DNA from 3 places in the Agarivorans sp. QJM3NY_33 genome. Region 1 is predicted to be linked to each of the others. Evidence: predicted binding sites of a transcription regulator. Region 1 holds the regulator's gene; each other region holds the start of a gene.
The links. Region 1 encodes sigma-54, which starts transcription at its own class of promoters, with help from an activator protein. Its sites were predicted from a motif close to GTTGGCACGNNNNTNGNNT; they were not measured.
Positions count from the first base shown of each region.

Region 1 (5,123 bases):
AAAGTTACAAGGGGCGCAAGGTCGTTAAAAACGTGAGTCTCAATGTTGAAACTGGAAAAATTGTCGGTTTATTAGGGCCCAATGGCGCTGGAAAAACCACCACTTTTTATATGGTGGTTGGTTTAGTCCCAAGGGACCAAGGGCGGATCCTAATTGACAACGAAGATCTGTCAAGTACCGCCATGCATACCAGGGCTCGCAAAGGCATAGGTTACCTACCGCAAGAAGCATCTATCTTTCGTCGCCTCTCGGTAGAAAAGAATATTTTAGCGGTCTTAGAAACACGTAAAGACCTCGATAAACAACAACAAATGGGCGCGCTCGATGACTTACTTGAAGAGTTTCATATTGGTCATATTCGCAAGAATTTAGGCATGAGTCTGTCGGGCGGTGAACGTCGCCGAGTAGAAATTGCCCGCGCTCTAGCTGCCGCACCTAAGTTTATTTTGCTTGACGAACCCTTCGCAGGCGTGGATCCTATTTCTGTTATCGATATAAAAAAAATCATTGAACATCTTCGTGATCGCGGTCTGGGTGTATTGATCACCGACCACAATGTAAGAGAAACACTAGATGTTTGTGAGCACGCCTATATCGTTAGCCAAGGCGAACTGATAGCCTCAGGAAAACCTGAGGAGATACTTAAAAATGAGCATGTGAAACGAGTTTATCTCGGTGAACAATTCAAGCTATAGTTAAAGTATGTCCTCAAACGCGATAATAAAAAGAAGGAACAGCGGTAATTAATGAAAGCATCTTTGCAGTTGCGTCTTGGTCAGCAATTAACCATGACCCCCCAGTTACAACAGGCCATACGCTTACTCCAGCTTTCGACGCTGGATCTGCAGCAGGAAATCCAAGAAGCTTTGGAGAGTAATCCTCTGCTAGAAGCAGATGAAGCGCAAGCAAATGACGCAGACTCGGCTGAATTTAAATCAGCCAGCGAGCAAAATAGTGATGCAAACAATAGCCAAACGGAGATCGATAGCAGCCAGATGGAAACTGGCGATGCGATTAGTCAAGATACCGTCGCAGACGATCTTCCGGTTGACTCAACTTGGGATGACATTTACAGCGCGAGCTCGGCTCCTGCCAGCTCTTCATCCGGTAGCAGCAGTGATGACAACGACATGTTGTTTCAAGGTGAAACCGTTGACTCCTTACAAGATCACTTGCTCTGGCAAATGCGCCTCACGCCTTTTAGTGAAATAGACCAAGCTATCGCCCTCGCCATCATCGACGCAGTCGACCAATCAGGTTACCTGACACAAGATTGTGAGCAATTACTTGAGGGACTACGTTCGATTGAAAATAATGATTTAGATGTCGAGTTAGATGAAATTGAAGCAGTACTTAAACGTATTCAGCACTTCGATCCAGTTGGTATTGCTGCCCGCTCTCTACAGGAATGCTTACTCATCCAATTAAGTCGTTTCAGCGAACAAACACCTTGGCTGAATGAAGCGAAAGACATCGTATCGAATCATATTGACGTATTAGCAAATCGAGATTTTCGTTTATTGGCCCGTAAAACCAAGTTAAAAGAGGAGCAGCTACGCGAAGTGATGCGGCTGATTCACACCTTAGAGCCAAGACCTGGTAATGCCGTCGAACCAAATCAAGCCCAATACGTAATTCCCGATGTCTCGGTGATTAAACGTCAAGGTCGCTGGGTGGTTGAACTCAATCCTGACGCGATGCCAAAACTACGCATCAATTCACATTATGCATCGATGACTAAAACCTCGACCAACGCCAACGATACCCAGTTTATTCGCAGCCATCTGCAAGAAGCAAAATGGTTCATCAAGAGTATTGAAAGCCGTAACGAAACCCTACTGAAAGTCTCTAATTGCATCGTGCATCACCAACAAGCTTTCTTTGAATATGGTGAAGAAGCCATGAAACCGATGGTATTGAATGATGTTGCCGAAGCGGTTGAAATGCATGAATCCACGATCTCTAGGGTCACGACTCAAAAATTCATGCATACCCCTCGCGGGATCTTCGAACTCAAATACTTTTTCTCTAGCCATGTGGCTACCGATGGTGGAGGAGAATGCTCCTCAACAGCCATTCGTGCATTAATTAAGAAACTGGTTGCTGCCGAGAATACCAGTAAACCACTCAGCGATAGTAAAATCGCTGATATTTTGGCAGATCAAGGCATCAAGGTGGCTAGGCGTACGATAGCTAAATATCGTGAGTCATTGGCTATTCCACCTTCTAACCAACGTAAGAGCCTTATTTAAAGGCCACTATAAAGGGGACGACATCTATGCAAATTAACCTTACTGGACACCACGTAGAAATCACTGAGTCTTTGAGAGAATATGTCCACACTAAGTTTACTAAGCTACAACGACGATTCGACCAAATTAATAATGTCCATGTTATTCTCAATGTCGAAAAACTGAATCAGATTGCCGAAGCCACTATACACCTAAATGGTGGTGAATTATTCGCCACTTCAGAACACGCTGATATGTACGCGGCCATCGATAGCCTCATCGATAAGCTCGATCGCCAAGTCATTAAGCATAAAGAAAAACTCACCAAACATTAGTCATAGTAATGCAAATAGATAAAGTACTAAGCTTGGACTGCACCCAAAGTGCAGTCCAATGTTCGTCAAAAAAACGAGCATTGGAATTGATCAGTGAACTAGTTGCGAAGCAACTCGACACCACATCTAAAAGTATATTTGAAAGTTTATTAAATCGTGAACGCATGGGCAGTACTGGCATTGGCCAAGGCATCGCGATCCCTCACGGTAGAATAGGCAATCAATACCATGCGACCGCAGTATTATTACGCTGTACTCCGGCGATTTCCTTTGACGCCATTGACAATCAAGCCGTTGATTTAATATTTGCCTTACTGGTTCCCGAAGACCAATGTCAACAACATCTAAATACTCTCGCTCAAGTTGCTGAAAAACTTAATGATAAGCAAATATGCAAACAACTTCGTACAGCACAAAGTGATGACGAATTATACACGATCATGATAGCCTAAGACTCTAATCGTTATTAGGGGTTATCATGGAACTGATTATCGTTAGCGGGCGCTCCGGTTCAGGTAAAACGGTCGCACTACGAGTATTAGAAGATTTAGGTTATTACTGTGTCGACAATTTACCAGTCGTATTATGGCGTCCTTTAATTGAACACCTAAAAAGACAGTACACCAAAGTCGCCATTAGCATCGATGTGCGAAATTTACCTGATGAACCCTCACCCATCGGTCAACTAATTCGCGATGAAGGCTCTGAGCTTAACCTATTAAGTATTTTTCTCGACGCGAAAGATGATGCACTGATCCGCCGCTACAGTGAAACTCGGCGGGTTCATCCACTGAGTCAAAACGACATGTCTCTAGCCAAGGCCATAGAATCTGAAACCGCCCTGCTCGCCCCCATTTCTCGCAATGCTGACCTAAGAATAGATACCTCGCGTTTATCCGTACATGAATTGAGTCAGCTCATTCGATCGCGAGTGACCGGAGAACAACAACAGCAATTAATTATGGTGTTTGAGTCCTTTGGCTTTAAAAATGGCGTACCCAATGATGCCGATTACCTATTTGATGCTCGCTTTTTACCGAACCCGCACTGGCAAGAAGAACTACGACCTTTATGCGGTCTCGATCAAGCGGTTAAAGATTATTTAGCCAAGCAGCCTCTTGTAGAGCAGTACATCCAGCAAATCGCTGATTTATTAGGATCTTGGCTGCCGCATTTAGAAGCCAATAATCGCGCCTATCTGACCATCGCAATTGGTTGTACTGGCGGACAACATCGTAGTGTTTATGTCGCCGAACAACTGGCTGAACACTTTAGTCAAAAACGTAAGGTGCAGCGGCGCCATCGAACTTTGGAACATAAACTTGAAACTCACTAGACAAGTCGTCGTAAAAAACAAACTGGGCTTACACGCTCGCCCAGCCACCAAACTGGTCGAATTGGTACAAGAATTTGAAGCTGAAGTAAGTATTATTGACGGGGAAAAAACCGCTTCGGCTGCCAGCGTGATGGGATTGCTGGTATTGGCAAGCGCTCAAGGCAATACCCTCACGATAATCTCTGAAGGTAACGATGCAGAGGCTGCTCTCGATGCCATACAACAACTCGTTGAAGCAAACTTCGACGAGGAATAACGCGAATTTATTGATGCAACTGCTACACTAAGTCCTGTTGCATTTTTAGTGAATATTTATATCGTAGCGGACAAGGCAGAGCCTATCGCGTAGAAACAGCACTGATGCAGGTACTCAAGCCGTAAACTGTGACACATGTTACCCAAAGGGTTCCGCTGAAAACCTTTGTACCATCCGCGACAGGTTCACCCGCTCTAAAAGCGTGGTTTAATCTTTACACGACTATAAGGACCGCTTATGCCTGAAGAGATGGAGTTAAATCCTAATCAACACAAACGCCTACAGGAGCTAAACCAAGCGCTCGATAGTGGTATGTTTGTGCATGTTAGGCGAATGCTTCATCAGATGCCGCCTTGTGATGTCGCTCTACTATTAGAATCTAGCCCTCCCGCAGGTCGAAAAGTATTATGGCAACTCACCGATCCGGAAAAGCACGGTGAGATCCTCGAAGAATTAAACGAAGATGTCATGGAAGGGGTACTCCAATTAATGGCCCCCGAAACCCTTGCTGCAGCGACCGAGGGAATGGACACCGATGATATCGCCTACGTGCTTCGCAGCCTACCCGATAGTGTCTATCAAGAGGTATTGTCGCAAATGGATGGCCAAGACCGCCATCGAGTCGAAGCTGCGCTCGCTTATCCAGAAGACACCGCTGGCAGTATCATGAATACCGACACCATCACCCTGCGGGCAGATGTCAGTATTGATGTTGTATTGCGCTATTTGCGGCTTAGGGGCGAACTTCCTGAAGCAACGGATGCACTTTATGTTGTCGATGAGAATGATTTACTACTCGGCGATATCCCACTATCAACCTTGCTCACCGTTAATCCAAGCGTCAACGTCAGAGAGGTAATGGATAGTAATGCTGAAACCATACCGGTCGCCATGGATGAAGATGACGTGGCTTCCCTGTTTGAACGCCACGACTGGATATCTGCCCCAGTAGTTGATGAACAAGG
Region 1 covers NZ_CP194039.2:4,230,559-4,235,681, forward strand. Annotated here, with positions in the region: gene lptB (LPS export ABC transporter ATP-binding protein) at 1-695, shown strand, start outside; gene ACRRSY_RS18975 (RNA polymerase factor sigma-54) at 747-2,252, shown strand; gene hpf (ribosome hibernation promoting factor) at 2,279-2,566, shown strand; gene ptsN (PTS IIA-like nitrogen regulatory protein PtsN) at 2,575-3,018, shown strand; gene rapZ (RNase adapter RapZ) at 3,045-3,902, shown strand; gene ACRRSY_RS18995 (HPr family phosphocarrier protein) at 3,889-4,158, shown strand; gene mgtE (magnesium transporter) at 4,396-5,123, shown strand, end outside.

Region 2 (5,123 bases), 1.5 Mb from region 1:
CCGCTACTTCGTCTTCAAAAAAGACTTTAAGCAAGCGATTACAAGCCTTGAACAGGTCGAGCCTTTGCTACGTAGCGACCAAATCTGGCAGTTAATTGGCGACCTATATTTACAAGATAAGCAGAACGACAATGCAATTAGCACTTATCGACGCTGGTTAGATAACTCTCCATTATCGTTAGCGGCTTATATTAAGAACATTAATGTATTAGAGGCTAATAATAAGCTAAATGAAGCTGTGGCGTTGAGCAACAGAGCAGTCAAAGTATTTAAAAATAATCAAAAAATGATTTTTTTAAATTCGGTATTGTTGCTTAAAACAGGCAATGCTGCGGCAAGCCAAGAGGCCTTAAATAGCCTCGCCCCAAACCAGTTGAAAACCTTAGCCGCGATTCAACAACAAGGTTATATTTATCTTACCCAAGAAAACTTGCCTTTAGCGATTAAGACTTTTGAAGACTTATATAGCAAGCACCCCAGCATGCAAACCGCAAATCGTTTAATTCAAACTTACAAAGACGCCAATCAACCCGAGCGTGCTGTTGCATTTGTAGAAAAAACACTGTCTGAGCATGGTGAAGCCGCACAACCATTACAGCTGCAATTAGCAGAATTACAAATGAGTTTAAACCCTCAGCAAGCTTTGCAAAGTTACCAGAAGATCATCAGTAAGGAGCCTGAAAACATCATTGCCTTGAATAACCTCGCGTGGGTATATCATGCGCAACAAGACAACCAACAAGCTTTAAAATACGCCAAACAAGTCTATCAACTCAAACCTGAACTCGCCCAGATTAAAGACACTTATGGCTATATGTTGCTTAAAGCGGGTCAAGCAGAAAAAGCCACCGAAATTCTGGCAGAAAGCTATCAACAGCAAGCCAATAACGAAATTGGCGTTCATTATGTTGAAGCGCTGATTGCGAGTAACAAACATAGTCAGGCGAGAACCTTGTTGAATAGTTTAATCGATCTCGATCCGGCCTTGCTGAATAAAAAAGCTGAGCTAGAAGCTCAGCTAAAATAACCATCTGACCAATGGTGAGAAAGCTTGCAGTTATTGCGGTAGGTACAAGCCCTTCGCAGGAGAATAAACAAAACCTTTTCTCATCATTAGGCTATTGTCTGATTTTGGTTTTGCTTTGAAGTTTGATGAATACATTTTTTTAATGTATTCATCATCATCATCATTTTTTCTGGCGGCCAGACAACCCTTGGCTACTTCTTTGTCAATATTCATCATCAGTTTTTGAAAACCAACCGGCAAGCTTCGCATCAGCATCGACGCACTAATATAGTAAGGCGCTCGCAAACCATGGTAGTCGATAGCGGCCCCGAGCTGCTCAAACTTGATCCCTAAAAAGCTCATACTGCGTGCTAAACGAGGTTCCATCATGACAAACGCATGATGTGTGCCGGAGCGTACTGCAAGCGAAGCTATCGACAAATATAAACCTATCGCCAAAAATGGAAAACAGCGTAGCTCTTCTTCTGAGTAGGTTTGTTCATTAATGGCACCCGCTGCCGCGCCTTCAAAATTATCCGCTTTACGACGACGAAACTGAGGTCGTACCGCTAAACGAGAGATCTCACATATTTCAGAGCGTTCAAATTGATCCGGATGGAATTTCGCGCCTTCAATTGCCTGCGCGCAGTATTTCTCGATAGGAAGTAATTCATCTTTATGACTTGGGGATACAATCCGCACACAACCTGCAAAATCCGCACTGGGTTTATGTTGGATCAAACAGAACCGAGAATATTCATCAAACTCATCTTGCTCCATCCCATCGTCTCGAATTGGCTCAAAGTTTAGTTCTTCACAATAAACATCATGACGGATCCTAAACGCTTCATGCACAATATCGGGACGATAAGCAACCACAGGACGCAGATACTCGGCAAAATGTTGAGCAATTAACTTTGCTTCTCGTTTCACTAGCAGTGAAATACCACTTCTCACCATCGGCCCAATCACCGGATAGCTTGCCAAATTTTTTATGTATTTATTACGAATCATAAGGCACTCTCAAAGCTTTCGATCTAAAGCAACCCACTCACTCGCCAGAGTTAAAAGCAGCTAAATAATATCAATGACAAGGACTCAAAAACAAAAAAGCGCAGTACTGGGCTGCGCTTTTAATATCAACTAATGACGCTAACTCTTAGCGACGTTTTTATTAAGCCTTAAGCACGGCGGCGCAAACCAGCCAAACCTAATAAACCTAAACCAAATATAGCTAAGGTACCAGGTTCTGTCACTTCTCTGGCTGAGATAGCAAATGCAGCTTCAAGAGTATTGGTATCATCTTCTTCAGTTAAGAAACCAATACAGGTTTTACCTTCTGGACAATCGACATTCTCAACGAATGTTAGACCTAACAAACGAGTTGTTAAGGTGTATTCATAATCGTCTAAGCCGTCTACAGGGATGGTGAAGCTGTTGCTTAAGAAAATCGCATCACCTTCCTGAGTGAAAGAAACACTGTCGTCTAATACAATGGTAAATAAATCGGCACAACCAGCCTCATTGATACCAACTGCACCATCTAAAGTATCGCCATATTCACATACGCCGCCAGTAGGGTGGTTGTAGGTTTCTTCAAATTGAATTTCAAATTGTAGCGTTGGTCCAGCCGTTGGAGGCAACACCACTGGAGATGTTGGGCCTAAAAACAAACCATCGAATAAGGTCGCCGATACCAAAGTATCACCCGTTACTCCCCAGTTTTCATGGGTTAAACCAGTACCTTCAGAGAAAGCTAGAGCACCAACACCATTCACTACACTGGTGGTTACCGAGCCAGTTTTAGCATCGTCAACGATTAAAGAGCTTTGCAATTCGTTAGGGTTAACCTCTTTATAAGGTTGGCCCCAAGCCAATGTTTTAGGAAGCTCACCAGCAAAGAGTGTATCAAAGTCATCTAAGGTAGCACCCGAAGCGTTAATCCCTGTTGCGTCGCCAGCTTCTGAGACATAATCAGTGCCGAAACCCGCGTCGTTTAAGTAATCCCAATCCGTGATTAAAACAGCATTTGCCGAAAGGCTTGAAACACCTAAAGCTAATGCCATACCAGTCAATTTTAATTTATTCATATTGCCCGTCCATTTGGTCATCGCAGAGTTAAATACAAGTATATCAATGCAACTCAAATGCCAACTTAAAAAACGTTTATAAAACAATAATTTAAATAAAATGACATCCGTTTTCATGAGCAATATGTAAAATTTACTGACACTTCTAATCAAGCAACGACTCCCACTATATTTCAGCGAATAGTTGCTAAGTCCTCAATTTAAAACCACTTTTTTCGCAATCTTAAACACCAACCGTTGCAAAGGGTTCCGATTGCCCATTGGCCGCCAGGTTTTTTTAAAACGATTCCGGTAAGCATCAAAATGTAAACCATGGGGAGCGGTGACTAAATCACCTCGTTTTAAAAGGATTTTTAATACATAAGTCGCCGCCACGCCTGCACACAACTTCACTGCCATCGGCGTCGACGGTCCTTTCTTCGCGTGAAAATCGGCCTTACTTGGATCGACTAAATAAGGGCGCTGCAACATTGCGGGAGACAAACCAATTAAAAACTTAATATATTGCTCATTTTCATCTTGGCAATCTTCAAAACGGAAATACTCTTCGTAATTCATACCACCAGGCATGAAACACAAAAATGCACAGCCCATACCGAGGGGGGCAGCGGTCACCAAAGGGATGTTTTTCTCTAGGCACTTCTGAAAAACTAACTTACGTGCCGATAGGGCAAAAAAATCGAGGCTATCAACATAAACATCCACCCCCTCTAAAAACTGGTCAACATTATGCTCAAATACACCCTCAGGAAAACTACAGATCTCGGCTTCGGGATTAATATCTAGGCAAACACTTTCCATCACCTTAACTTTATCTTGCCCAACGGTAGACATGAATGCGCCCGCTTGGCGGTTAAAGTTATGCACTTCATATTCATCAAAATCTGAAATATTAAATTTACCGACACCTAAACGCGCCAAGGTAACAATATGTTCGCTCCCCACCCCACCGGCCCCAGCGATGGCCACCCGCTTCCCGCGTAATAGTTGCTGTTCATCGTCGGTAAGCCACCCTATGTTGCGCGAAAATGCATCTTCGTAATTGAAACTCATCATTATTCATCCCTGTTATAACGTTTTTATCACAACACTTTATTTGATGTTCTTTTCATACTAGCTTGCCCTAGCCTAGAGTAAAAATTAATATGAGGCAGCATTTCAAGGAATAACTCTATATGCGGCTCATTCCAGTCATCGTAAGTCTTATCATCTTGGCGCTATACAGTAGCACCGCATCAAGCCAACTTGCCGATACCATTGAGCAGATCAAGCCCTCGGTGGTCGGCGTGGGAACGTTCAACAAATTAAACTCACCAAGAGCCACCTTACGTGGTACCGGATTTGCCGTTAGCGGCAATGTCATCGCGACCAATGCCCATGTCATTCCCAAAACCTTAAATCAACAACAAAAAGAACGCTTAGTGGTATTTGTTGGCCAAGGTCGGTCTCCCCAACTAAGGTACGCAACCTTGCTGGCAAGTAATCAACAGCACGACCTCGCACTCCTGAAAATTGAAGGAGAACCCTTAAGGCCAATGCGCGTGTCAAACCAAACGGTAAGGGAAGGCGAGCGATATGCCTTTACCGGTTTTCCTATCGGGGCAGTACTTGGACTTTATCCTGTCACTCACCGCGGTATCATTTCCAGTATTACTCCGGTCGTGATACCTGCGCGTTCAGCTCGAGAATTAAACCCTGCTCAACTCAAAAGATTGAAAGCGCCCTATAATGTCTATCAGCTCGACGCTACTGCCTATCCAGGGAATAGCGGAAGTCCGCTATACCACCCAGATACGGGCGAAGTCATAGGCATCATCAACAAAGTATTTGTCAAAACAACTAAAGAAGCGGTATTAAGTAACCCCAGTGCAATCAGTTACGCGATACCCGTGAAATACTTGAAGCAACTATTAGCAACCGTCAAACCACAGTAAAGCAACATGCTATAGCCAGCGGGCCTTTAAAGAGCCTGATCAGAATCAGTGATGGCCTGTTCAACCATGGCCAGAAGCGCCATGCTCAAGTTA
Region 2 covers NZ_CP194039.2:675,593-680,715, reverse strand. Annotated here, with positions in the region: gene prsT (XrtA/PEP-CTERM system TPR-repeat protein PrsT) at 1-1,027, shown strand, start outside; gene ACRRSY_RS03015 (PEP-CTERM/exosortase system-associated acyltransferase) at 1,058-2,020, opposite strand; gene ACRRSY_RS03010 (THxN family PEP-CTERM protein) at 2,188-3,096, opposite strand; gene ACRRSY_RS03005 (ThiF family adenylyltransferase) at 3,292-4,152, opposite strand; gene ACRRSY_RS03000 (S1 family peptidase) at 4,272-5,030, shown strand; gene ACRRSY_RS02995 (exonuclease domain-containing protein) at 5,121-5,123, opposite strand, start outside.
Region 2: a site for sigma-54 is predicted at 3,143-3,161, ahead of ACRRSY_RS03010 (THxN family PEP-CTERM protein). Genes of this name have one in related genera too.

Region 3 (5,123 bases), 1.4 Mb from region 1:
ACCTTACTAAACAGATTCAGATTTGCGCTTAGGTCACGCTGACCAAGGCCGTATTTGGCTAACTCCACCAACATGCTGTCGTAACCATTTTGTAGCCATTGATTACGGTCGTTTTGATAGCTGCGCGAGCCCCACTTCTGGCTGACTTTTTGTTTGTTTGCCAAGCCACCAACGGTATCGATCCAGCCACTGTCATCCCGCACTACCGAGCAAAAAATACGCCCCATATCGGAGTATAAACAGTTGCCCTTGCTTAACTTGAAGGTATGCTGACATTTGAGGGTATCGGGTGCATTGTATCGTTCAAGCAAATTTTTCGGGTTATAAAACAACAGACTAAGATTGGCCCCTCCGTCAGTGTTCGTAAAACGTAAGGTTTTGCCCGCAGGCACCACAACTGACCAATGACTGGCCGCTGGAATAGTTTCTTGATAAATTATTTGTTGCATAATGTCATCCTATTTTGCGAAGCAAGTCTGGGCTGCCATGGGCAAATTATTGCCTAGCGCCTCGCTATAATTATCTTTAGAAATGGGGATATCAAAGGTCACCTGCGCACCATAGCGCTCTGGATGCTGTGCATCATGGCGATGTTTATCGAATACCCACAAACGATTGCCTAAACGAAACCCCTCGGAAAGGTCATGAGTAATCATAAAAATGGTGAGTTTGCGCTCTTGCCACAACTGATCAATCAGCTGGTGCATATCTTTGCGGATCCCCGGGTCGAGGGCACCAAAGGGTTCATCTAACAATAAGATCCGTGGCTGTTTCATCAACGCTTGAGCAATCGCCAAACGCTGTTGCATCCCCCCAGATAACTCTGCCGGGTAGCGCTGGGCAGCCTGAGCTAAGCCCACCTTAGCCAACATCGCCTGCGCCCTTTGTTCAGCCTGTTGTTTCGCTCGACCAAATAAACGCACCAGGATCCCCGAATGTTCAAACACCTCCGCTAACATCACATTTTGCAAAGCAGTGAGATGCGGAAATACTGAATACTTCTGGAATACGATACCCCGCTCAGAACTTGGCTCTTGCGGCAGCGGCTGACCATCTAGCAACAGCTCTCCTCGCGTGACTCGCTCATTGCCCAATAACAAATTGAGAAAGGTCGACTTACCACAACCCGAAGCACCAACAATGCTGACAAAGTCACCTTCCATAACTTGTAGATTTAGCCGCTCGAGTACCACATTGTCGCCATACTCTTTCCATAAATTGTTCGCTTGAATAATTGCGCTACTCATTCGCCTTCTCCTTGGGTTTGGTGATACCAGCAAAAAGCATAAGCCGAGAATTTGCGGAGCAGCCAATCCATGGCGAAAGCCAGCAAGCTGATCCAAAGCACGTATGGAAGGATCACATCCATAGCCAAATAGCGGCGGATCAAGAAGATCCGGTAGCCCAAACCTTCGGTTGCCGCGATAGCTTCTGCCGCTATTAAAAACAACCAGGCACTGCCCAAAGTTAAGCGCACACTTTCGATCAGCTTCGGTAAAATTTGTGGTAATACCACGCCCACGATGGTTTGCCAGCTGGAAGCACCCAGAGTTTGCGCCTTAACAATTTGCTCTTGAGGCAAGGCATCGGTGCGCAACTGCAAATCCCGGATCATGATGGGACAGATCCCAATAATGATTAACATCACCTTGGACAGCTCACCCAAGCCAAAAATGATGAACAAGATTGGCAATATCGCCATTGGCGGTATCAGCGACAACGCTGTCACCAACGGCGACATCGGGGCTCGAACATAGGGCACCATACCATTAGCAACACCAATCACTAAGGCGATAAAGGCACTGATACTGACTCCCATCAGCAAGCGACTCAAACTAGCAAGGGTATCCGCTAGCATTAAAAATTCGCCGCTACGTTTACTCGGTTCAAAAGCCATCCTCTGGACCGCATCCACAAAACTGGACATCGCTGGCAATAACTTATCGTTGGGGTTATCAACCAGTCGAGCCTGTGATGCCAGCATATAAATAATGATCAACAGCACAAAAGGAAGTAAGCCTAAAATCAGCCGCGCTAAGCGGCTGGGTTTACGATTGATGATTCGGGTCATGAGCTGGCCTTATAGTTTGCCTTGCGCTGCCATTTCCATATACGAAGGATTAAATCTGAGTTTAATGTTGTTGCTATCGCCGTAGACACCCGCTGGCGTTTCAATGCCAATAAACCCAGCATCGGGCGCACCATCCCCCAGTAATCCGTGTTGATAGGAAAATTCGGCAACCTTAGCCATCGTTGCCTTTAAAGTAAGACTGTTGGTAAAATCGACCGCATCGTTGGGGGTGTAGAACATCTTGGTCGAGGCTAACTGTGCTTCGTAGCCAGCCAAATCGGTACCTGAAGCGTCTGCCATAAAGGTTTTCGCCTTGATTGCTGCAGCGTCATTACCCGACATAGTGGTCATGATTTCGAACCAGGCCCCAGTCAAGGCCTTACCTAGAGCAGGATTCTGCTCAAGGGTGTCGCTATTGACGACCAATAAATCGATGATCTCGCCGGGAATTTTCGAAGAATCGAACACCAGTTTGGTATCTGGCATCGCGACTATTTCGCTCAGTAGAGGATTCCAGGTGGTTACAGCCGTGACATCATCGGTGGTAAAGGCTGCGACTAAGTCGGCGTCGGAGGTATTCACCACGCTGAGATCACGTTCCGCTAAATTCACAGACTCTAAACCACGCGCGAGTAGATAATGGGAAACACTTAACTCAACTAGATTGACTTTTTGGCCTTTGAGATCCGCTAAAGACTTGTCACCTTTCAGCACCACCCCATCATTACCATTAGAGAAATCGCCGACGATTAAGGCAGTGGAATCAACGCCACTTGCCGCTGGAATGGTCAGTGCATCCATATTGGTCATTACCGTGGCATCAAAAGCCCCAGCAGTGTATTGGTTAATTGACTCGATATAGTCGTTTACTTGCACCACATCGATATTGATATTGTATTTGTCAGCCCATTTTTTAACGATGCCTGTCGCAGCACCATAATCCCATGGCATCCAACCAACATAGATGGTCCATGCTAATCGATAACTAGGTTTGTCTGCAGCATGCGCAATTTGTGTGGTGCTGGCAACAGTGGCACTGATCAAGGTAGCCGCTAGGGCAAGTTTACGGAGTGGCTTTTTAGCGAGTTTAAACATGTTCACCTCATTGTGGTTATACACTTAAAATAAAAACATGAGAGACGTAAGTACTGTCGTCTCCCGGGCTTTTATCCCTCCGTGTAACCCCATATGAGGTTGACAACTCTCGGTCCAGTCACTGCAAGCAGTCGGAACCCTAGATGTCTATTGCAAATTATGGTGGCGGCTTTAGATGTTGCCTGAACTTACATCTCTCATGTCGCAATTTTACCAAAGCAATGGCTGTGCAAAAAATGCCTGTTTGCACCATCACATCGCGACACTCAAGCCGCTCAAGAGGCCTATGACTCCCTTCATTTACGGATGTTATTAAGGAGACGATATACGGTATATCTAGACAGCCAAGATACCGCTCAAAAGATCGCAACACCACCAACTCGCTCAGACATGGTCGCTAAACTGCTCCGAAATCCATTTGCCGACCACTTGCATTGCCGCGGAATTACTTACAAGATCCAAATGTCCAACATCTTCGATGATACTTACATCGCCATCACTGTTGGCGCGGATCAATGCTTGGTATTGCTCAGCCATGAATGCCTCATCTAGGCGACCCACAACCAACAACAGCGGCACCTTAATCGCTTGTAACTCCCGTTGATAATGTTTAGGAGCATAGGATTTATTCAAACGATAACTATAACTATCGGTTTCGCTGCCATCACGAAATGCGCTGGGGAGATTAAAGCTAATCACTTTAAGATGATTAAGTGCTTTAAAACCGAATCGATTCACCAACTCTAAGCCAATAATTCGGCGAATAAAGGGGCGAGCCCATCCCCCCGAGTTGTGCCTCATGGTAGGGGCTTGATAGTGAAGATAAGGCGCCAACAATAAATAACCGTCGATGGCTCGTTCTGGCGCACTGCCCGCAAAGCGCAAGGCTAAACCGCCACCAGAAGAGTGTCCTGCCAGCAGGATTTTTGTCTGAGGCGAAGCTTCGTGAATCAAATCAATGAAATCAGTCAAGTCATCATTATATTGACCAATATAATCCACATCACCACGACGACATGGATTCATCCCATGCCCCCGTAAATCCGGCGTATAAACCTTCGCGATACCTTGGCGAGCAAGATGAGAGGCTAAAGGCTCCAGATAGCCACTGTGCCATCCAGAGCCATGTAACAAGATCAAAACAATGTCACTATCCGCTGGATAATACCGATAATCTAGGGAAGTCCCATCTCTTGCAATATAACGCGAGCACTTGGCTAAGCATTTTACCTGAGTCAGTCGTTTATAATCGAGTCCTGAATGGTTCTCGACTCGGCTTGGAACCTGCGGGATCAGAATCAAACACAATACGCTCAAGCCAACAATCATTACGATGACTAAGCTGGTCACAAATAAGTTTATCATGCTACTTTCCATTGCTCGTCCTCCTCACCCCTTCGATACTTGCTACTTTAGTCCGCACAGGCCAATAACAACAAACGCCGTTGCCATTTAAATTAGTTAAATTCTGACTAACTGGGATAAATGCATCATAAAGCGACTCGTGGTGAGTCTAAGAGATAATGTAAGAATTGAAGTAGCATGTTGTACACATGGCAGCATTTTTTAAGCCAATTAGCGCTAGCTTAAATACTCGACGACTGGCACCACAAATGAACACTTGAGCGAAAGATGTAAAAAAGCCAGTAGCAAATGCTACTGGCTTTTTTGAATTGGTGCCCGGGGCCGGACTTGAACCGGCACGTCCTTTCAGACGAGGGATTTTAAATCCCTTGTGTCTACCAATTTCACCACCCGGGCAAAAAGTTTAAATCTTCGTCTCAGCACGATTGCCTGAGAACGAGGCGTACTTTAACGTATTCAAAAAATGAGTCAACCATAAATTAAAGATTTTTGTTCAAGTGCTCAAAAAGCGATCTGCATGGCTAATTCTGCTTCTCGGCACCGCCAATTGAACAGATGTAAATCAGGCCTCACTATATAGCGTCATCACGGA
Region 3 covers NZ_CP194039.2:2,789,533-2,794,655, forward strand. Annotated here, with positions in the region: gene ACRRSY_RS12545 (urea amidolyase associated protein UAAP1) at 1-449, opposite strand, end outside; gene ACRRSY_RS12550 (ABC transporter ATP-binding protein) at 459-1,247, opposite strand; gene ACRRSY_RS12555 (ABC transporter permease) at 1,244-2,071, opposite strand; gene ACRRSY_RS12560 (putative urea ABC transporter substrate-binding protein) at 2,081-3,166, opposite strand; guanidine-I (ykkC/yxkD leader) riboswitch at 3,225-3,320, opposite strand; gene ACRRSY_RS12565 (alpha/beta hydrolase) at 3,551-4,531, opposite strand; tRNA gene ACRRSY_RS12570 (tRNA-Leu) at 4,841-4,927, opposite strand.
Region 3: a site for sigma-54 is predicted at 3,383-3,401, ahead of ACRRSY_RS12560 (putative urea ABC transporter substrate-binding protein). Genes of this name have one in related genera too.